Regions from separate parts of the Eremococcus coleocola ACS-139-V-Col8 genome, predicted to be linked through region 1. Evidence: riboswitches for the same ligand, from Rfam matches in the RefSeq annotation. Region 1 holds a riboswitch; the other holds the start of a gene.
What was found. A riboswitch is a leader RNA that binds a small molecule or an ion and turns the genes downstream of it on or off. The one in region 1 is predicted to bind thiamine pyrophosphate.
Positions count from the first base shown of each region.

Region 2: linked by a shared signal. The riboswitch ahead of thiT (energy-coupled thiamine transporter ThiT) and the one ahead of thiW (energy coupling factor transporter S component ThiW) in region 1 are both predicted to bind thiamine pyrophosphate.

Region 1 covers NZ_AENN01000010.1:16,208-25,335, forward strand. The annotation lists gene HMPREF9257_RS03020 (alpha-amylase family glycosyl hydrolase) at 1-383, shown strand, start outside; gene tenA (thiaminase II) at 636-1,307, opposite strand; gene HMPREF9257_RS03030 (ABC transporter substrate-binding protein) at 1,374-2,378, opposite strand; gene HMPREF9257_RS03035 (ABC transporter permease) at 2,378-3,148, opposite strand; gene HMPREF9257_RS03040 (ABC transporter ATP-binding protein) at 3,138-3,890, opposite strand; gene thiD (bifunctional hydroxymethylpyrimidine kinase/phosphomethylpyrimidine kinase) at 3,883-4,791, opposite strand; gene thiE (thiamine phosphate synthase) at 4,843-5,478, opposite strand; gene thiM (hydroxyethylthiazole kinase) at 5,462-6,292, opposite strand; gene thiW (energy coupling factor transporter S component ThiW) at 6,289-6,855, opposite strand; TPP riboswitch at 6,947-7,033, opposite strand; gene HMPREF9257_RS03065 (glutathione peroxidase) at 7,175-7,651, opposite strand; gene HMPREF9257_RS03070 (YebC/PmpR family DNA-binding transcriptional regulator) at 7,653-8,369, opposite strand; gene HMPREF9257_RS03075 (M14 family metallopeptidase) at 8,730-9,128, shown strand, end outside.
Region 2 covers NZ_AENN01000006.1:68,603-77,730, reverse strand. The annotation lists gene HMPREF9257_RS01935 (polyprenyl synthetase family protein) at 1-196, opposite strand, end outside; gene HMPREF9257_RS01930 (M13-type metalloendopeptidase) at 397-2,427, opposite strand; gene thiT (energy-coupled thiamine transporter ThiT) at 2,739-3,326, opposite strand; TPP riboswitch at 3,355-3,444, opposite strand; gene HMPREF9257_RS01920 (NAD(P)/FAD-dependent oxidoreductase) at 3,521-4,633, opposite strand; gene HMPREF9257_RS01915 (ammonium transporter) at 4,618-5,736, opposite strand; gene HMPREF9257_RS01910 (HAD family hydrolase) at 5,937-6,575, shown strand; gene HMPREF9257_RS01905 (extracellular solute-binding protein) at 6,915-8,075, shown strand; gene HMPREF9257_RS01900 (ABC transporter permease) at 8,178-9,008, shown strand; gene HMPREF9257_RS01895 (ABC transporter ATP-binding protein) at 9,022-9,128, shown strand, end outside.

The DNA of each region.
Region 1 (9,128 bases):
ATCATGATTATGTTCAAGGCTTGATTGACCTACGTCGGTCTAGTCCAGCCTTCCGCTTGGGTCAGGCGAGTCTAATCGATCAAGCTATGATCCTAATTGACTGGGGACAAAGCCAAGACTTGGTCTTGGCTTACCGCCTGCAAGTGCCAGCTGGTCAGACCCAACCGGCTGAAGACTACCTGGTCTTAATTAATGCTGATGACCAAGCCCGGACATTTGATTTAAATCTGACACCTGACTTTGATTTGGTAAATGCTGACCTTTTAGCTGATGGAAGTCGGGCCGGGAAGGTGCCGCTGACTACGAGTGAGGATTATCAAGTTGCTGATGATACCTTAATTATTGCACCACTAACGGGGCTAGTTTTTAAAAATAAAAAATAAACAAAAAGTAACCGCATCTTCTTAGCTAGAGGGCTAAGACATGCGGTTTGTTTTATTGGATGTGGAGCTAATAAAAGGAAAATTGCGAAGCGATTTATCTTCGCAACTTTTTTACTTAAATAATTACCAAGTATGTTTTGTTGGCAACTTTTTGTGTGGAAGACTTGCCAAGAAAAAATTTTTCGCAAGTCTCAGCGAGGAAAAGTTGCCAAAACCGAATTCTTCGCAACTTTTTCATGTATATTTAAATAATTATTCCTCCACTGCCCAATCACGTTGGTAGTAGGCGTCGTCCCAGAACATGTATTCATAGTAGACTGATTGCTTGAAGGCGTGAATCAAAGCCGCAAATTCTTCCGGTGATTTATCCGCCGCTAATTGGTCCATCAAGTCCTTCATTTGACGGACGTTTTCAGAGAACCAGTCACTACTGTAAGTATCAATCCAACGGTTATAGAAAGGATTGTCCGGCCGGTGTTCGGCCAAATAATGCCCGATTTCTTCATAAAGCCAATAGCAAGGTAATAAAGTAGCTAAGATAAAGGCCATATCCTGGTCATGGCCAGCCAACCGCATATGGTTGCTGTAGGCGTAGGCGTTAGGTGAAGGGGTGAAAGCATCCAAGTCTGTCTGGCTAATCTCCAAATCTTTGATAAAAGATCCATGGAGTTCTAGCTCAGACTGGAAGGTATCCACTAGACCTTGGCCAAAACGAATGGCTAAATCAGAAGTGGTGGCCTTGTAGGCAGCGAGGGCATGAGCCGCTCCGAAGGATTGAAGATAATAGGCATCTTGAATAACATAGCCCTTAAAAATTTTCAGGTCTAAGCTTCCATCAGCGAGAGCTTGAACAAAGGGATGGTTGAAGTTGGCATCCCAAAGCTTCTGGCTGGCAGCCAGAGCTTCTTGGCAAAAGTTTGGCATGGTTTCCTCCTTAGTTTTTGGCAAAGTTCTTTACTTTAATTTTTGGCAAAGCTAAGCAATACCAAATTAATTTTCCCCATTTAGTACCGGGTGAACTACATCGGCACCCTTGACTTCCTTGGCAATAGAGCCGGTTTCAAAGAGCCATTTAACATAGGCGTCATATTGGTCCACATCCATGGCGCCAAAGCTACCATCCTTAACCATAAAGTCTTGTAACATTTCCCAAGACTTGGCTTCGATATCTTTGTCCAAGGTATAGGCGTTTTCTTCTTTAGCGAATAAGACTTCCAAGGCTCCTTCAGGATCTTCCTTGGCAGCGTCAAACCCTTTTTGTAAGGCAGTCATAAAAGCTTTTAATAAGTCTGGATCAGATTCAATTAGTTCGTCAGAAGCGACAAAAATTAATTCTTGGGATTCTGGAATACCAAAGTCAGCAAAGTCAAAGTAGCCCATGTTATAGCCTTGGTCTTGCAGCATTAAGTATTCATGGTTAACATAGGCTCCAATAACAGCATCAACCTTATCGGTGGCTAAAGCTGGAATGAGGTCCCAACCTACATCGATCATATCGACTTTACTTGGATCTTCGCCTTCATTCGTCACCATAGACTGAACCACCGCTTCAGAAATTGGGTCAGAGGCAAAACCTACTTTTTTGTCAACTAAGTCTTTGGCACCTTTAATACCAGACTCGGTTTTATACATGATAACATCCATTCTTTGTTGGACCAGTGAACCAATGGCTTTGACTGGTACGCCTTCAGCTACAGCCTTAGACAAGACACCAGGATAAGAAATCCCAATATCGGTTTGTTTGGCTCCAACTAAACGGATGGGGTCATTGGTTTCAGCAGGCATTTCAATTTTTAAATCAATCCCTGCTTCTTTGAAGTAACCTTTTTCAATTGCTTCGTAGATAGGAATATGATTGGCATTAGGATACCAATCTAACATTAAATGAACTTCTTTTAAGTCCTCTTGGGCAGCAACTGAAGTCAATCCAGTCAGGGGCATAAGGCTAAGTAAAATAGCGGCAAAAATCAGGCTGAGTTTTTTGAAATGGGTCATTACTTTCTTCCTTTCTGATGTAAATAGGCTAATTGTTTCCGTTCCAACAAAGTGACAAAACCAAATAAAATAAGACCAATGAGCGACAAAACCAGAATTCCAGCGAAGACCCCATCCGCCTTAAGCGAAGAGGACATGCGGCGGATATAGTAACCTAAACCACCGTTGCCGCCTAACCACTCGCCGATGGTGGCGCCCATGAGGGCATAGATGACGGCTAATTTAATACCAGATAAGATAGAAGGCAGAGCCATTTGCCATTCTAAACGGTAGAAGGTCTGCCAAGGGGAGGCCTGCATATTACGAAAAAGAGCTAGATAATCTGCATCGGTTAAGCTTAAGCCATCATAGACTGAAACGACTAAAGGGAAGAAGCAGAAGAGGAAAATGACGGCCACCTTAGTCAGCATGCCATACCCAAACCACATGACAAAAATCGGTGATAAGGCAATGGTGGGAATGGTCTGCGAAATCAGAACAAAGGGATATAAGGCACGGCGGGCCCAATCAGAATAATAAATCAGAACCCCTAAGCCAATCCCAGCCACCAAGGAAATCCCCAAACCAACGGCCACCTCTTGTAAGGTAATTAAACTTTGTTCCCAGATAAAACCAGCTTGGTCCACCAGTAAGGAGATGACCTGGCTAGGCTGGGGAATGATAAAGGCTGGAATTAGGCCAGCCCCTACCGTGTATTCAGCCAGAGCTGAGATAAGGATTAAGACTAAGATAAAAGGATAGTATTGCTTGATAAAGTCTTTAAAGGTCATGATGGATGGCCTCCTCGAGTACTTTTTTGTATTGAACAAATTGGGGCAGGTAACGCATATCTTGCCGGCGTGGCCGGTCCAAGTCAATGGTTACTCGGTCTAATTGTTGACCCTTAGGGGTGGTCCCGGCCGGGTGGAGGATCATGACGTGATCACTAAGATAGACGGCTTCTTCAATATTATGGGTAATCAAGATAACCGTGGTCTTGAGGTCCTGCCAGATATCTAAAAGCCAGGCTTGCATTTCCATCTGGGTGAAGTAGTCCAGGGTCCCAAAGGGTTCATCTAACAAGAGGATGGGCTTGTCCATCATTAAGGTTCGGACAAAAGCCACCCGTTGCCGCATGCCACCCGACAGATCTTGGGGCAGGGCTTGGGTTACCTTAGCTAAGCCGGCTTTGTCTAACCAGGCTAAAGCTTGGTCGCGGTGGACCTTAACTTTAGGATTTAGTTTTTGAGGTAATAGGACATTATCCAAGACCGAAGCCCAGGGTAATAATAAGTCTTTCTGTGGCATATAAGCCACTTCTTGGGCACCTAAAGGGCGACCTTGAAAGGTTACTTGCCCGGCTTGGGGTGTCAAATCTTGGGTCAAAATTTTGAAGAGGGTGGACTTACCTGAACCAGATTTACCAATCAAAGAGATGAAGTGGCCTTCAGGCAGCTGAGCATGGATATCATCTAAAACCGGGGCTTGGCCCGGCCCCTTAAAGGAAAAAGTCAGATCTTGAATATCAATCATGTAGGTCTTCCTCAGGGTTCGTTGCGGACTCGACCAAGTTAGGGTCAAGGTCGCCTAATTGTTTTTGCAGTTCTTCCCAGGAAGAGGCCCAGGTCACAGGGGCTAGTTCTTGGACCCAGTGGTTGACGGGACCATGCCCGTGTCCGACTGCAATTGGATCAGCAATGGCTGCTTGAATAAAGGCTTTACCAATGAGGATGGCTTCCTTCAAAGGGGTTCCCTTGGCTAATTCAGCGGCAATACAGGCTGAAAAAGTATCGCCGGTTCCGTGGGTATTGATGGTATCAATCCGTGGGCTGGCCATCCAGAAACTGCTTCCATCTTCCAAGAGGACATAATCACAAGCAGCCGCGCCGTGGCCGTGCCCCCCTTTAATGATGACGTTTTTTGGACCTAATTCTTTAAGATCTAGAGCCGCTTTGATCATATCTTGAGCACTTTCTACCGAATAGCCTAGGAAAACCTCGGCTTCAGGCATATTTGGGGTGAGGACGGTCGCAAGTGGTAGTAAGTAGTCTTTGACGGTTTGAACGGCTTCGGCTTCCAATAGGGCATGGCCACCCTTGGCAATCATAACTGGGTCGACCACCAGGGGACCGAAGTCGTATTGTTTTAAGTTCTTGGCCACCGTTTCAACCAGACTCGGACTAGCTAACATCCCAGTTTTGGCGGCTCGGACTTGGTAGTCGGCTGCCATGGAAGCAAACTGGCTGGTTACAAAGTCATTTGGAATCGGGTAAGCTTCTTGGACGCCCAGGGTATTTTGAGCCGTTAGGGCAACGATAATTGACATCCCAAAGGCATGGCGGTTTTGAAAGGTTTTGAGGTCGGCTTGGAGGCCGGCGCAACCACCGGAATCAGAACCAGCGATGGTAACAACTTGTGGTGTTTCATTGGTCATGGGAGACATCCTTTCTTAACTTAAGTGAGGGCAAAAATGAATTTTTAACAATTACAAAACCTGGGTCAGTAGTTGGTTGAGTTCGGCTACCTTGCCTGCCACATCAGGGGCTTGCATAATTTCTGACACCATGGCGACACCGGCGACGCCGCTGGCGGTCAATTGGTCAAGGTTATGGGATTTAATTCCTCCGATAGCCACCACGGGTACGGGTACGGTTCGGGTGATTTTTTTGAGAGTTTCAATCGAAGTGGCTTGGGTTTTAACTTTAGTCTTAGTAGGAAATATTGCGCCCACACCTAAATAAGAAGCGCCACCTGCTACGGCAGCTTGGGCTGCGTCTAGGGATTTACTGGAAACCCCGATAATAGCATCCGGTCCAAGAATTTTGCGGGCTACCTCTACTGGTAGATCTTCGTCCCCCACATGAAGACCGGCGGCCCCTACGGCTTGGCAAATATCCAAGCGGTCATCGATAATTAAAGGAATTTGGTATCGGTCAGTAATAGCTTTGACTGCCTGAGCCTTTTGAAATAGGTCCCGGCTAGTGGCCGTTTTTTCCCGTAATTGGACCAGGCTGACTCCTGCCTGACAGGCTTGGTCAATTACTTGTAAAAAACCATCTGCGCTGAGACCAGTAGGGTCAGTCACTAAATAGAGACGATAAGGGTTAGATATTTGTTTCATAAATACTTGCTCCTTTCAGGGCATGACACCAATGGTCAGACTGGTAGACGAGGGAGAGATTATTTAATAATTGTTGGCGGAAATTTTCAAGTCCTTGACTTTGGTCGGCCGCCATTTGACCACAGATATTAAAATAGGACAAGGCGGTCATGGCAGCTTGGGCTACACTTATACTTGGTTGACTGAGGCAAGCAGCCATCAGAGCGCCGACTAAGTCACCGGACCCAACAAAGTTATCCATGGCCGGCACGCCATTATCTAAACGATAAGCCCAGGTCGGTCCAATAACTAAGTCATTTTGACCAGTTGCCACCAGACAAGGTAAGTCTGCGTCTTGGGCTAGTTGAGCTAAAGCTTGACTAAGTTCTCGCAAGGCTTGGCTTCCAGAATCTGCGGGATGGCGGTCAATCCCCTTGGCTAAACTAGGTAGGTGACTCAAGTACCGCATTTCAGACAAGTTACCTTTGATAATAGTTGGCTTAAAGGCTAATAAGTCTTGGACCAAGTCCTGGCGTAATTGACTGGAGGCAATCCCCACGATATCTAGAACCCATGGTGCTTGGCGGTCAGCTAAATCAGCGGCGGCTTGGCGGATGCCGGCCTCTTTCGTAGAATTGAGTTGGCCAAGATTAATAAAGCTGGCTTGACATGCGCGGTTGACTTGGACCACTTCCCGGGGGTCATAAGACATAATTGGACGCGCTCCCACAAATAAGAGGGCGTTGGCCAAACTTTCAGCTGTAATCTCGTTAGAAATACAGTGGATTAAAGGGCGATTAAGGGGGAAAATATTTTTGATTTGAACTGGACTCATGATTGGACTTCCTTTTGGACAGGGCGTAGACCTGACTTAGCTGGGGTAACTTTTAAAGTGCCAAAGTTGGCTTGGATTTGTTTGAAGCGACTGACCTTCAAGAATTTCTTTAAGGCGAAGAAGGCGATGGCTGACCCGATTAAAGTAGCTCCTAAAAAACGAGGGGTATAGACCAGCCAGAAGAGGTTGGTCTTAACCCCAGTGAACCAGACCATGACGGGGTAGGATAGAAGCGAACCAATAATCCCAGTGCCGAGGATTTCCCCTAGCATGGCGCCATAGATGGACTTGTTCAGCCCATGGTAACCCCAGCCGGCTAATAAGGCACCAAAGACCGCCCCGGTTAAGGCTAAGGGGGGAATACCCAAAAGAAGCATCCGGAGCACACCACAGACAGTCGCCATAATTGTGACATAGAGAGGACCCATCAAAACGGCTCCGATAATATTAACTACTGAAGACATGGGCGCCATTCCTTCAATCCGGAAGAGGGGAGATAAAACGAAGTCAATGGCAATCATAATTGCAACCACCATGACTTTCTCAGTAGAGATATGTTTCACGACAAGGACTTCCTTTCTAAATAAGTAACAAAAAAACCGTTCCATTTAAGGAACGGTTGAGATTAATAATAAGAATAGCCATTAAATAACAAGCCTTCTTAGAACATTTTCCTACGCCAGCATTATCTGGACAGGTTCCATGGGTATAATCTCAGCAAACGCACCCCAAATGTTATTACTTAGTTAGAATATCACACTGCCGATTAAAATCAAGTGAAAACCCATTCATTATTTTACAAAAATAACCTATTCCTCTGTTGCTTGTAGGAATAGGCTATGACTTAATTATTATAAATAAAATGATAAGTATCCAAGTCTCTTACTTGGCTAAGTCGGCTTCAATTGCTTCCACCATGGCTCGAGGCGAGGTTTTAGGCGCAAAACGAGTAACCTTGGCCCCATCTTTGGTCACTAAGAATTTAGTAAAGTTCCACTTGATACTCTTACCGAGGAGTCCTCCATCTTGGTCCTTTAGCCAAGCAAAAAGTAGATGGGTATCAGAGCCGTTAACCTTGCATAGTTTATGTAAAGGGAAGCTGACCCCAAAATTAATTTGGCAGGCTTCAGCTATTTCTTCATTGCTTAAATTTTCTTGTTTAAATTGGTCAGAAGGGAAACCTAGCACTACTAAGCCTTGATCCTGGTATGTCTGATAGAGACTTTCCAATTCTTTGAATTGACCCCGGAGGCCACATTGGCTGGCTGTATTCACAACGATGATGGTTTTACCAGTTAAGTCTTTGAAGGAATAGGTAGTTCCGCCTGGTCGGGTGAGTGGAATATCTGGCAGGCTCATCTTAGGCGAGGTCCACATTATGGTAGACATTTTGCACATCTTCGTCGTCTTCTAAGACATCGACTAATTTCTCAAAGACTTCTTGGTCTTCCGTAGACAGGGTAATTTCGTTGGTCGCAATCATTTCTAATTCAGCGACTTGGAATTTTTCCACGCCCATAGCTTCAAGAGCTTTGCGGATGGCCGCAAAGTCATCGGGTTCACCGTAAACAACGATTTGGTCTTCTTCATTGAAGACATCGCGGACATCACAATCGGCTTCTAAAAGGGCCATGGTAACTTCGTCCACATCGGTTCCAGAAAACATGAAGACGGCCGTATTGACGAATTGGTAAGAAACTGAACCAGGGGCTCCCATGTTGCCGCCGTTTTTCCCAAATAAAGAACGAACATTGCCGGCCGTCCGGTTTACATTATTGGTTAAGGCATCTACAATCAGCATAGAACCAGACGGACCAAAGCCTTCATAGCGAAGTTCTTGGTAGTCTTCTTCGTCGCCGCCCTTGGCCTTGTCGATCGCCTTATTAATTACATGGGCAGGCACATTATAAGTTTTAGCCCGATCAATAACGAATTTAAGTTTTTGGTTGGATTCTGGGTCAGGTTCGCCTTGTTTGGCAGCTGCATAGATTTCAATCCCGAACTTGGCATAAATCTTAGAGAGGTCAGTATCTTTTTTGCCTTTTTTATCTTTAATATTGAACCATTTACGTCCCATAGAGTCACTTCTTTCTTTTATGTAATCATTGATATTATAGAGAAGATGAGGCATATTTACAAGCCGTTTTCTTTACGGTACTAGCCTTTGCAGAATGATAAGTAAATTTATTTCAAATTTTAAGTATTTTTTAATTAAAATGAGAATGCAAAAATTAGCCTAATTATTATCCGTTTTCATTGAAAATCCTTCTCATTTTTAGGCTAATGTGACCAATTTCTCATTCGTAATGATAAGAAAACGGTTACAAAAAAATTTTTTCTTTTTATAATAAAAGTGATATTAGCCAGCTAAAATTTATAAAAGGGGAGGGAAAAAGAGTAGCTAGCTAAGAAAAATTAAGAATGGAGGAAAGAATATATGGCAAATAATTCAAAATCATCGTTAGTTAAACAAGTCTTATTAGGGCTTTCTACGACACTAGCCTTATCTTTAGTAACCGGCGTCAGTCCTGCAAGAGCAGAAGAAGGTATTGTGAGCGATCCGGTGGCTGCCTCCGCGACAGACATTGCTACAACAACTAGTGTTACTAGCGATACCACTTCAACAGAAGCTACTAATGATCAAGCTACAGATACAACAGTAGACACAGACCAAGTAGCAGATGATACAGTTGAAGCGGCTGCCGCAGAAGAAGCTGCTGAAACAGAAGAAAGTAAACCGGCGATTGATGAAACAAATATGGCAACAGGGGAAGCAAAACCTGAACCGAATGTTGATGCCGCATCGACTGAAGAAGCCATCCGTCAAATTGACCAT
Region 2 (9,128 bases), on a different contig from region 1:
GATCTTTAACCCTAGGTCCAAATTCTGTAAATAAAAAAAAGAAGGCAGGACGGAGGAATTTACCACCAGCTGCGTTGAGGGCTTGGACAGCTTGGGTGATTTGGGGGTTGGCCACCACTACACGTTGATCAATCAAAGCCTGGACTTGTTTAATATTTGCTTGTAGGTGGGGATATTTATTTAAATAGGATGCCATCAGTGATTCTCCTTTAGTAACTTCTGCTTTTATTTTACCGAATTTAAGGTTAAATAGCTAGATACTGGCATTCATCTTCATTAACTGATTTAAATTTATCCAAAAAGAGCGGGACAGACCCAAGGAAACTATTTCCTTAAGTCTGACCCGCTCAAAAAGAGAGTATAAATTATAAAAGAGACGCTAAATTTAGGTATATTCTACCAGAATATAATCCGATCTTCTGGTTTCATATACATTGGGTCGCCTTCCTTGATACCAAAGGCTTCATAGAATTCATCAAAGTTCCGAACGGGAACGTCAACCCGAACTTCAACCGGACCATGTTCATCGGTGGTCAGTGACATCTTGGCATATTCTTCCCGTAATTTAACGGCCCAAGTCTTAGCATAAGTTTCAAAATATTCTTTGAAATCTGGATTATCTTTCCGTTTCAAGGCTTCTAAAGCTACCGTTAAACCACCATTATCTGCGACGTTTTCATTCAAGGTTTGTTTACCGTCGACCTTACCACCGTGGATTTCATACCCATCGAATTGGGCAATCATTTTTTGGGTCCGATCTTCAAAGGCCTTATAATCTTCGTCGGTCCACCAATTGGTGAAGACTCCTTCAGCATCGAATTCAGCCCCAGAAGTGTCGAAGGCGTGAGTTAATTCATGACCAATCACGTTACCGATACCACCATAGTTCTGGCTATCGCTTTGGTTTTCACTGAAGAAAGGTTCTTGGAGAATACCAGCTGGCAAGCAAATTAAGTTTTCAGTTGGATTATAGTAGGCATTCACTTCAAATGGAGCCATTTCCCATTGGTCTTCAGCCACGGCTTGGCCAATATCCTTCAAACTGTTGATTTGGTCAACTTTAGCCATACCCAAGACGTTTTCATACAAGGATTTTTCAGGGTCGATGACATAATCAGGCGTGTTCTTGTTATAGTTATCACCATAACCAACCATAACTCCCATCTTATCTAATTTTTCGATGGCTTTTTCGCGAGTGCCTTCACTTAACCATTCATTATTTTTAAGCCGTTCTTTGTACATGTCGATGATGTCATTGGTTAAGTCACGGACATCTTGGCGCGCTTCTTCCCCGAAGAATTCTTCCCCATAAGCATTACCAACCACATCAGAGAAGGTGTAAATGACATCTTCATAAGCAGCCTTATCCTTAGGTTTAGCTTCCTCAGCCCCGGATTTAGCCATGTCATATTCAGATCCAATCAAACGCAGTTCTTCAGATAATGATCCAGTGGCAGAGTTAGCAAGATTAACTAGCATCCAAGATTTTAATTGGTCGAAATGATCAGGGGACATCATGTCTTTGAGACCCGCTGAGAATTTTTGGTCGTCGACATTAATCTTCTCAGGGGTTTGACCGACTAGTTCCGTCACTGCATCCATTAAGCCAAAGTCATCAGTTAACTTCTTAGCATCTTCTAAAGAAGTTGGAAAGATATTATCAGAAGTATTCATCCGTTCTTCGCTTGGGGTCCGGTAAGAAGCCATTAATTTATCATAGTCAATGGTATTTTGGACATGCTTTTCAGCATCTTCATGACTATAGCCCATTGCTTCTAGTAACTTGATGGAGCTTTCTTTGTAAACATCCATCAGGGCCAGGCCATCAGCATTACCTTCTTCATAATAAGCAGTATCTGGCAAAATTAAGTTCCCCGACCCAATCATTAACTCATTGGTATTTGGGTCTTCCAAACCTGGCGTAGCATAGACTGCAAATGGTAAAGGTAAGGTGCTTTCAATCCAATGACTCATCTTACTCGTTAAGTCTGCAGGATCTTTTAATCCTTCGATTTCTTCAAAGTATGTCTTAAGTGGCTCAGCCCCAGCCTTGTCTCGGCCCTCGAAGTCATTTACCAACCGGTAATAGTTGATTAATTGTTCTTCTTCTTTGGTCTTCGCTTCCCGTTTACCACTGTCTAAGTCAGCAAGCATGGTTTTTAATTCCTTTTCTACATTGGCATCCAATTCATCATTAACCCCCACGGAGATTTCATCGGGAGCCATTTCAAATGAATCAAGATATTCCTTATTGACCGCTTGGAAGAAATCTTCTTGGTAGTCTGGGATTTCATCCTCAGATTCTTGGGCGAGGACAGCGGTCAGCTGACTATCTTGCCACAAGAGCGGTAAGCTGGGACTTAAGCTTGTCATTGTCATTGATGCGATTGCTAGGGTTGATAGTAATGTCAATTTTTTGTTAACCATAGAAAAACTCCTCTCAAATACTTAGCGGATCCATCATTTGATTTTTCTATCTGCTGGCCAGCAAAAATGATTATAACGTGATGTAAGCGCTAACTCAATTATAAGTTGTTTAAGCTAAAACATCAATATTATAACAATACTTGCTCATTATATTTATATTAAATTTAATGAAAAACACATAATTTTATCATTAGGAAAAATTGAAATAATTAGTAGTTTGTAAAAATCTGCAAAGTACTTCTCTAAGAATGAAAAATTATTTCAAAAAAAGCCCACAAGCATAAGCCTGTGGGCTGAATTTATTTAATGGATTAGGTCCAAGATTTGCCGTGGTTTTTAACCAAAATCAAGCGTGGGTAGAACTTAACTAAGAGGGCTATAACGATGGCACAGGTGAGGGTCTCAGAAAGGAAGGCTCCACCATTAACTAAAAATGAGTAAAGGTATGGACTTTGACCTTCAGGGGCATAAGATCCCCAGAACCAGACACCGGCTAGAAAATGAATCAGATAACGAGCCAAAGAACCTGTAACAAGGGCAGCAATCGCTAGACTAATTTGTTTACCATAAGCCTGACTTTGATCAACTAAAGTTGTTTGCATGGGTTGAACCAAGAGGCCAGCAAGACCTACTAGGGCAAAGGCGACGAAGTATTCTAAGAGAAATTGAATAATTGATAAGAAATAAGCGTCGCCAAGTAGGACTTGGAGGAGTCCCCATAAGAAACCACCTAGCATGCCGGCTGGCCAGCCACGACGTAGGCTGAGGAAGATAATCGGTAGCATTTTGACTGAGACCTCAACAGCGAAAGTTGGGGAAGGGATAAATAAGTCTAGCACCGTCGCAATAGCGGCACAGAGGGCGATTTCAAGCCAGACCCGGGTTGATAATTTTGCCATAAAAAAAACTCCTTTCAGTGTGGCGTGCACAAAAAGGAGTAAACATCTTGACGCAAGTACGAACTTGATCCAATAATGAGGGTATTTCTCAGCCAAAGTGGCACCCCTTGTTTATGTACGTGTGGAATAATTGATAGCTGTATTATAGCATAAAATTTTGTTAATGAAAAAGTTATTTTCAGTTTGAGTCATGATTAGCAGAAACAATCAGTACCACAACAAGATAGGTCAGCTAAATACATTTGGTTATCTTTGTAGTGTTGGACTTGCCCTTGATTGAGGTCAAGACCTTGCCGGCGGGCAATTTCTTCGGCTAGGACCGCAAAACGTTGACGGTATTTATAAATATAACAAAGAATTACATTTTGGTGTTGGACTTGGGGTCCCACCATGAAAAGGTCAGGCAAGAGGGTTGATTCATCCCACTCATTTAAAACCGGCCGCGTCCCGTCCAGTTCGAAGAGGTCTTGAATAAGGGGGGATTTAACCGCAGCAAAGCCAGTGGCCAAAATAGGGGCAGTTGGACTGTCGAAGTGTGATCCGTCTTGGCTGATTAAAGTGAAAAGGGGTCCTTTTTTCTGGATGGCTTGAATACGGACGCCGCGTTTGATTTCAATGGCCGCAGCAAATTGTTGGTAGCGGTGTTTAGTATAGAGCGATAGGCCTTGACTGGGGTCATAAGACTGAGAGTCTATGGCAGAACGATCCGTATAAATAGTTGACCGGTAGCCACGCCGCGCCGAGGCAATGGCGGTATCAAAAGCAGCTTCATTGCCACCAATGATACTATAGGTTTGGGCTTCAGTTAAGTGCTGGTAATCCCCTAATTGACTATAATGAATGCCTAAGTAGGCATTTTCAATCCCGCCATCATAAGGAAAAGCATAGTCACCCAGGGCCAAAATTAAATAGGGACTTTGGTAGGAGTCTTTTTTTCCTGTCAAGTGGTAGTAGCCGTCCTGATAAGAAATATGATAAATTTCTTCACCACAGATGACAGGCAATTGAAGTTCATCAGCAATGGCTTGTAGGTAGGCCGCAAAGGCTGGACCCGAAGGGTGTTCACTTTGAAGGAACATGCCTGGTGAGGTGTCCGGTGTGACCGCATTTAGGTCGGGAAAACCAAAGCCAGCCGTATTGAAGGAGGGTGAAATAAAATGGGTATAAGGGCTCCATTGGCGGAAGGATTGCCCCACCTGACCCTTATCAATGACCTGGAAGTCAGTGATTCCAAAACGTTTTAGGGTTGCGGCCATCCCGATTCCAGCTGCGCCGGCACCGAGAATAGTGATTAATGATTTTTGCATGAGAATGTGCCTCCTTTATGGCTGAATGGAATTAGTTGACAGAGATAGAGAGTAAGATGGGTTCCTAACCAGGTGATTAGCATGGTCAGCCCCAGGGCAAGCACTTGCGCCCAGATAAAATCTGGTTTAAAAGCGAAAAATAAACCCGTTTCATGGTTAGGCGTTAGTTGAGGGGCGGCCAAGAAGATGAGGCCAGTGGCGCCGATTAAGCCCCCTAAGCCGTTGATAATAAAGGAATCCACCGGATCATGGATGGACCAACGGTCTAAGGCCCAAGCAATTAAATAACCCGAGACCATAGCAAGGATCAACATAGCCCATAGGGGCAGAAAAGCGACACCTGCTGTGGACGTCACTAGCCCCACCATCATCCCGGTCATTAAATGACGGCTCTTTAAATGCTTATAATGATAGATAACCTGACCTAAACTGGCGGAAAGAACGGCAATGACCGTGTTACTTATAATCAAGGGGGCTTGCTGACTAAAGTCCCCCAAAGGTCCTAGGTTAAATCCAAACCAGCCAAAGGCGATTAAAAAGCTTGCCATATAATTGGGAATGAGGTCAGAGGGACGGTTTCCTAGGTCTGGACTACGGTCATGATAGCGCCGGGCTAGAATGAGGGAGGTTAAGCCTGCAGACAAATGGACCACTAACCCCCCAGAAAAGTCAAGAGCACCCATTGCATTTAAGATACCTTGGTCTGTCCAGAGTAAATAAGCTAAGGGGGAATAAACTAATACTAACCAAAGGGGCGTGAAAACCACGAAGTAAGGCCAGGCCACTCGGCCATTGAGGGTTCCCATAAACATAATTGCGGCATAAATAAAAAAAGCCCCCTGTAAACACATGTCAGCCAGTAAATCAGGTTCAGCCTTTAATAAGCTAGACCAGAAGGACCCTATGTGACCGTTATCATAGATTAAGGGATAGCCCAGGCAGAACCAGGCTAGGATCGCCGTCAAGAGGCCCATGGTCATCATGGTCAAAGATTGATCAACCTGACGGTCAGGGGCGGCATTGGCATAGAGGACTGGCACCGAAAAGAGCATGGGCCACATAAGGATAAAACAAGTCAATTTAAAGATGAGTGATGATAGCAAGGTCGATCCTCCTAAAAATAAATTTTAGTTAAACAGTAATAGTTACCATTTAACTAAAATTAAGTAATAAAGTCAAGCGAAAAATCATCATTTGGCTGAAATCATGAATGAATTGATAAAATATGAAACTTGGTTAAGTTTGCTTAAGTCAAGACAAATTAGTTATACTATTTAGTAACAAAAGGAAAGGGAGTGCAGACATGAATATAATTTTTGATATGGATGGGGTTTTAATTAAGTCAGAATATGCCTACTCTTTAGCTATTCAAAGAGTCTTGGCAGACCACGGAGTGGATGTAGATTTATCATATATTGACCAGTATCGGGGCCGGTCGAATCCAGAAACTTGGCAGGAGATTATTGCTGACTTTAGCGTTTTAGACCAGGCGTCGGACTACTATATTGACCGCGTCTTTAGTTACCGTGAAGAAATTGTGGCTCGGGATGGGATTATTCCTTGTGACCATATCTTAGAATTATTAAATGCTTGGCACGGCAAGGGCTACCGAATGTCAGTGGCCTCATCTTCACCTATGTCAGAAATTGAACGTACTATGGATGCTCTTGGAATAAGGTCATATTTTGAGCATTTAGTGACCGGTGAAGCGGTTGCCCAGTCTAAACCGGCCCCAGATATCTTCTTATATTCGGCTAAGTTGATGAACTTAGAACCTAAAGATTGCATCGTAATTGAGGATTCAAGTCATGGGGTTCAAGCAGCCAAATTAGCTGGCATGTATTGTATTGCTTATGTTGATCCTCATGAACCCGCCCAAGATGTTTCATTAGCAGATGAAGTAGTGGAGGATTATCGAGACTTGTTAGACCGGAAATTATAGGAAAATTGGTACAAATTAAATTAGATTAAACGCTTTCTATTCATTAAGATAGGAGCGTTTTTTTATGGAATTATTATGCATAATACTATATATCCGGATTATTATAAGTAAGCTAATGAATAAATTATTTACAAATAATTTACTAATTAATCCTTTCTTTATAGTAACAAGGTTTCACTAATGAAAAGGACAAAAAAGCTTAGATTTTGCTTATTTTCTTTACATAAAATTAATATAGCATCGGAAAAATTTACGTTGAATTTACCTTGAATTTACGTTGAGTTAATAACTGATTGTTATAATTTGTTTGTTAAAAAATTGACTATTCAGGAGGAAATTATGAAAAAATTCTTGAAAAAAGTAACCTGTGCTGCCCTAACTTTAGGAACTCTTGCTGGTTTAATTTCACCAACCGCTTTTGCGCAAGATAAACAAACCATTACTTTATGGACTGGTGGGTCTGATAATATCCGTTTAGTGTATGAGGAATTAGAAAAAGCTTTTGATTCATCAGAGTATGGTAAAAAATATGATTTAGAAATTCAATTTGTCTTATCTGGATCTGGGGCTCAAAGTGTTCGTGATCGGATTGTTGCAGCAGCCGCAGCCGGTGAAAAAGAAACAGATTTTGATATTGTGGAAATGGGAGCTGACGAATTTGTTTCCTATACAGCGGATAATTCTGCTGAAGATATGTTTCTTCCACTCGACTTTTCGAAAATTCCTAATTCTGAAAACGTCGAAGCTCAAGTAGCTGAGGGTAGCGAGTATCTAATTCCTTTCCGAGGAACAACCGTTGTGTTAGCTTATGATGAAGAACGTGTTGATAAAGTACCAACTACTTCTGAAGAACTTTATCAATGGATTAAAGACCATCCAGGTCGTTTCGCATATAATACCCCAGGTTCAGGCGGGGCTGGTAGTTCATTTGTAACGACTGCAATCTATAATAACCTAGATGAAGAAGCACTTGTTTCTGATGATCCTGCTAATATGGAGAAATGGGATCAAGGTTTTGATTTATTAAAAGACCTACATGGATCACTTTATCAATCAGGTGGTAAGACGGTTTATCCAAATAAAAATCAAGGAACCATTGATTTATTAATTGATCAACAAGTGGATATGATTCCTGCTTGGGCAGATCAAATTATTTCACAAATTAATCAAGGAATCCTTCCTGAAACCACCAAAATTACCCAAATCGATCCTGCTTTCACTGGTGGATTAGTAACCTTCGCGATTCCAACGATTGGCCGGCAAGCTGAAAATCCAGAAGGCGCTTATGCTTTCTTTGATTTCATGTTATCTGAACAAGCACAACAAATTCTATTAGATAATATGGCAGCTATTCCATTGATTGATTCATCTAATATGGATTCTGCAAATGCTGAATTATTAAAAGACTTAGATGTGACTAATTTCAGACGCACAAGTCTAGGTGAGTTAGGTGGTCAATTAACTGAACGTTGGGATAAAGAAATTGGAACCCTTAACTAAGTAATATCATAAAATTTAAAAACAAAGCAGGCTGAGACAGGAGTCACAGCCTCTTGTTTTTTAAGGCATTTGAGTTTAATCAGACAGACGAGGAGTATTGTCATGCAATTTATTAAAAATAGCTATTATAAATATGGCCGCAGTAATCTCATCAATTGGATTGTTTTCATCATTTTTTTAACCTTTTTCTATACCCCTTTGTTAAATAATATGATTGTAGCTTTTGGGGATGTTTACCGTTTTCCAGATATTTTACCGTCTATTTTTGGATTTAAATGGTGGAAATTTGTATTTGGGCAAGACCAACTAGTGTCTTCAATTGCATCATCCTTTATCATTGCCACCTTAACTACAATTGCGACCTTATTAGTGTGTATTCCAGCAGCCTACGCTTTAGCCCGCTATCGTTTTAAAGGTCGTCAGGGTGTGATGTTTACTTTTTTAGTTTCCAATGCCTTTCCAAAGATGGGGATTTATGTATCCATGGCCATTTTATTCTATAAAATGAAATTAATTGGAACCGTACCAGGGGTCATTATTGTGCATATGATCAATTCCATGATGCTGATGATTATGATACCGTCTGCTTCCTTTAGAGCGATACCACTCCAACAGGAGGAAGCGGCGCGTGATATCGGGGCCAAACCCTTAACTGTCTTTCGGAAAATAACCTTACCTCAAGCTATGCCAGGTATTATTGTGGCTAGTATCTATACCTTTCTAGGTTCCTTAGAAGAAGCTCAAGGGACTCTATTGGTAGGATTTCCAGAAATTTCAACCATGGCAACAGCCATGTATGGGGTTATTTTGGATTATCCTATCCAGGCTGGGGCTGTATTCTCATTGATTTTGATGTTGCCATCCTTGGTGTTAATCGTTATTTTTCGTAAATATCTCAGTGCCAAAACACTGGGTGAAGGCTTTAGGATGTAGTTAGGAGCATAAAATGACAGTTAAAGTAAAAGTGAAAGATTTAAGTATTATTTATGATAATGGTGACGGCGTTCGTGATGTTAATTTAGATATCTATGAAAATGAGATTTTAACACTTTT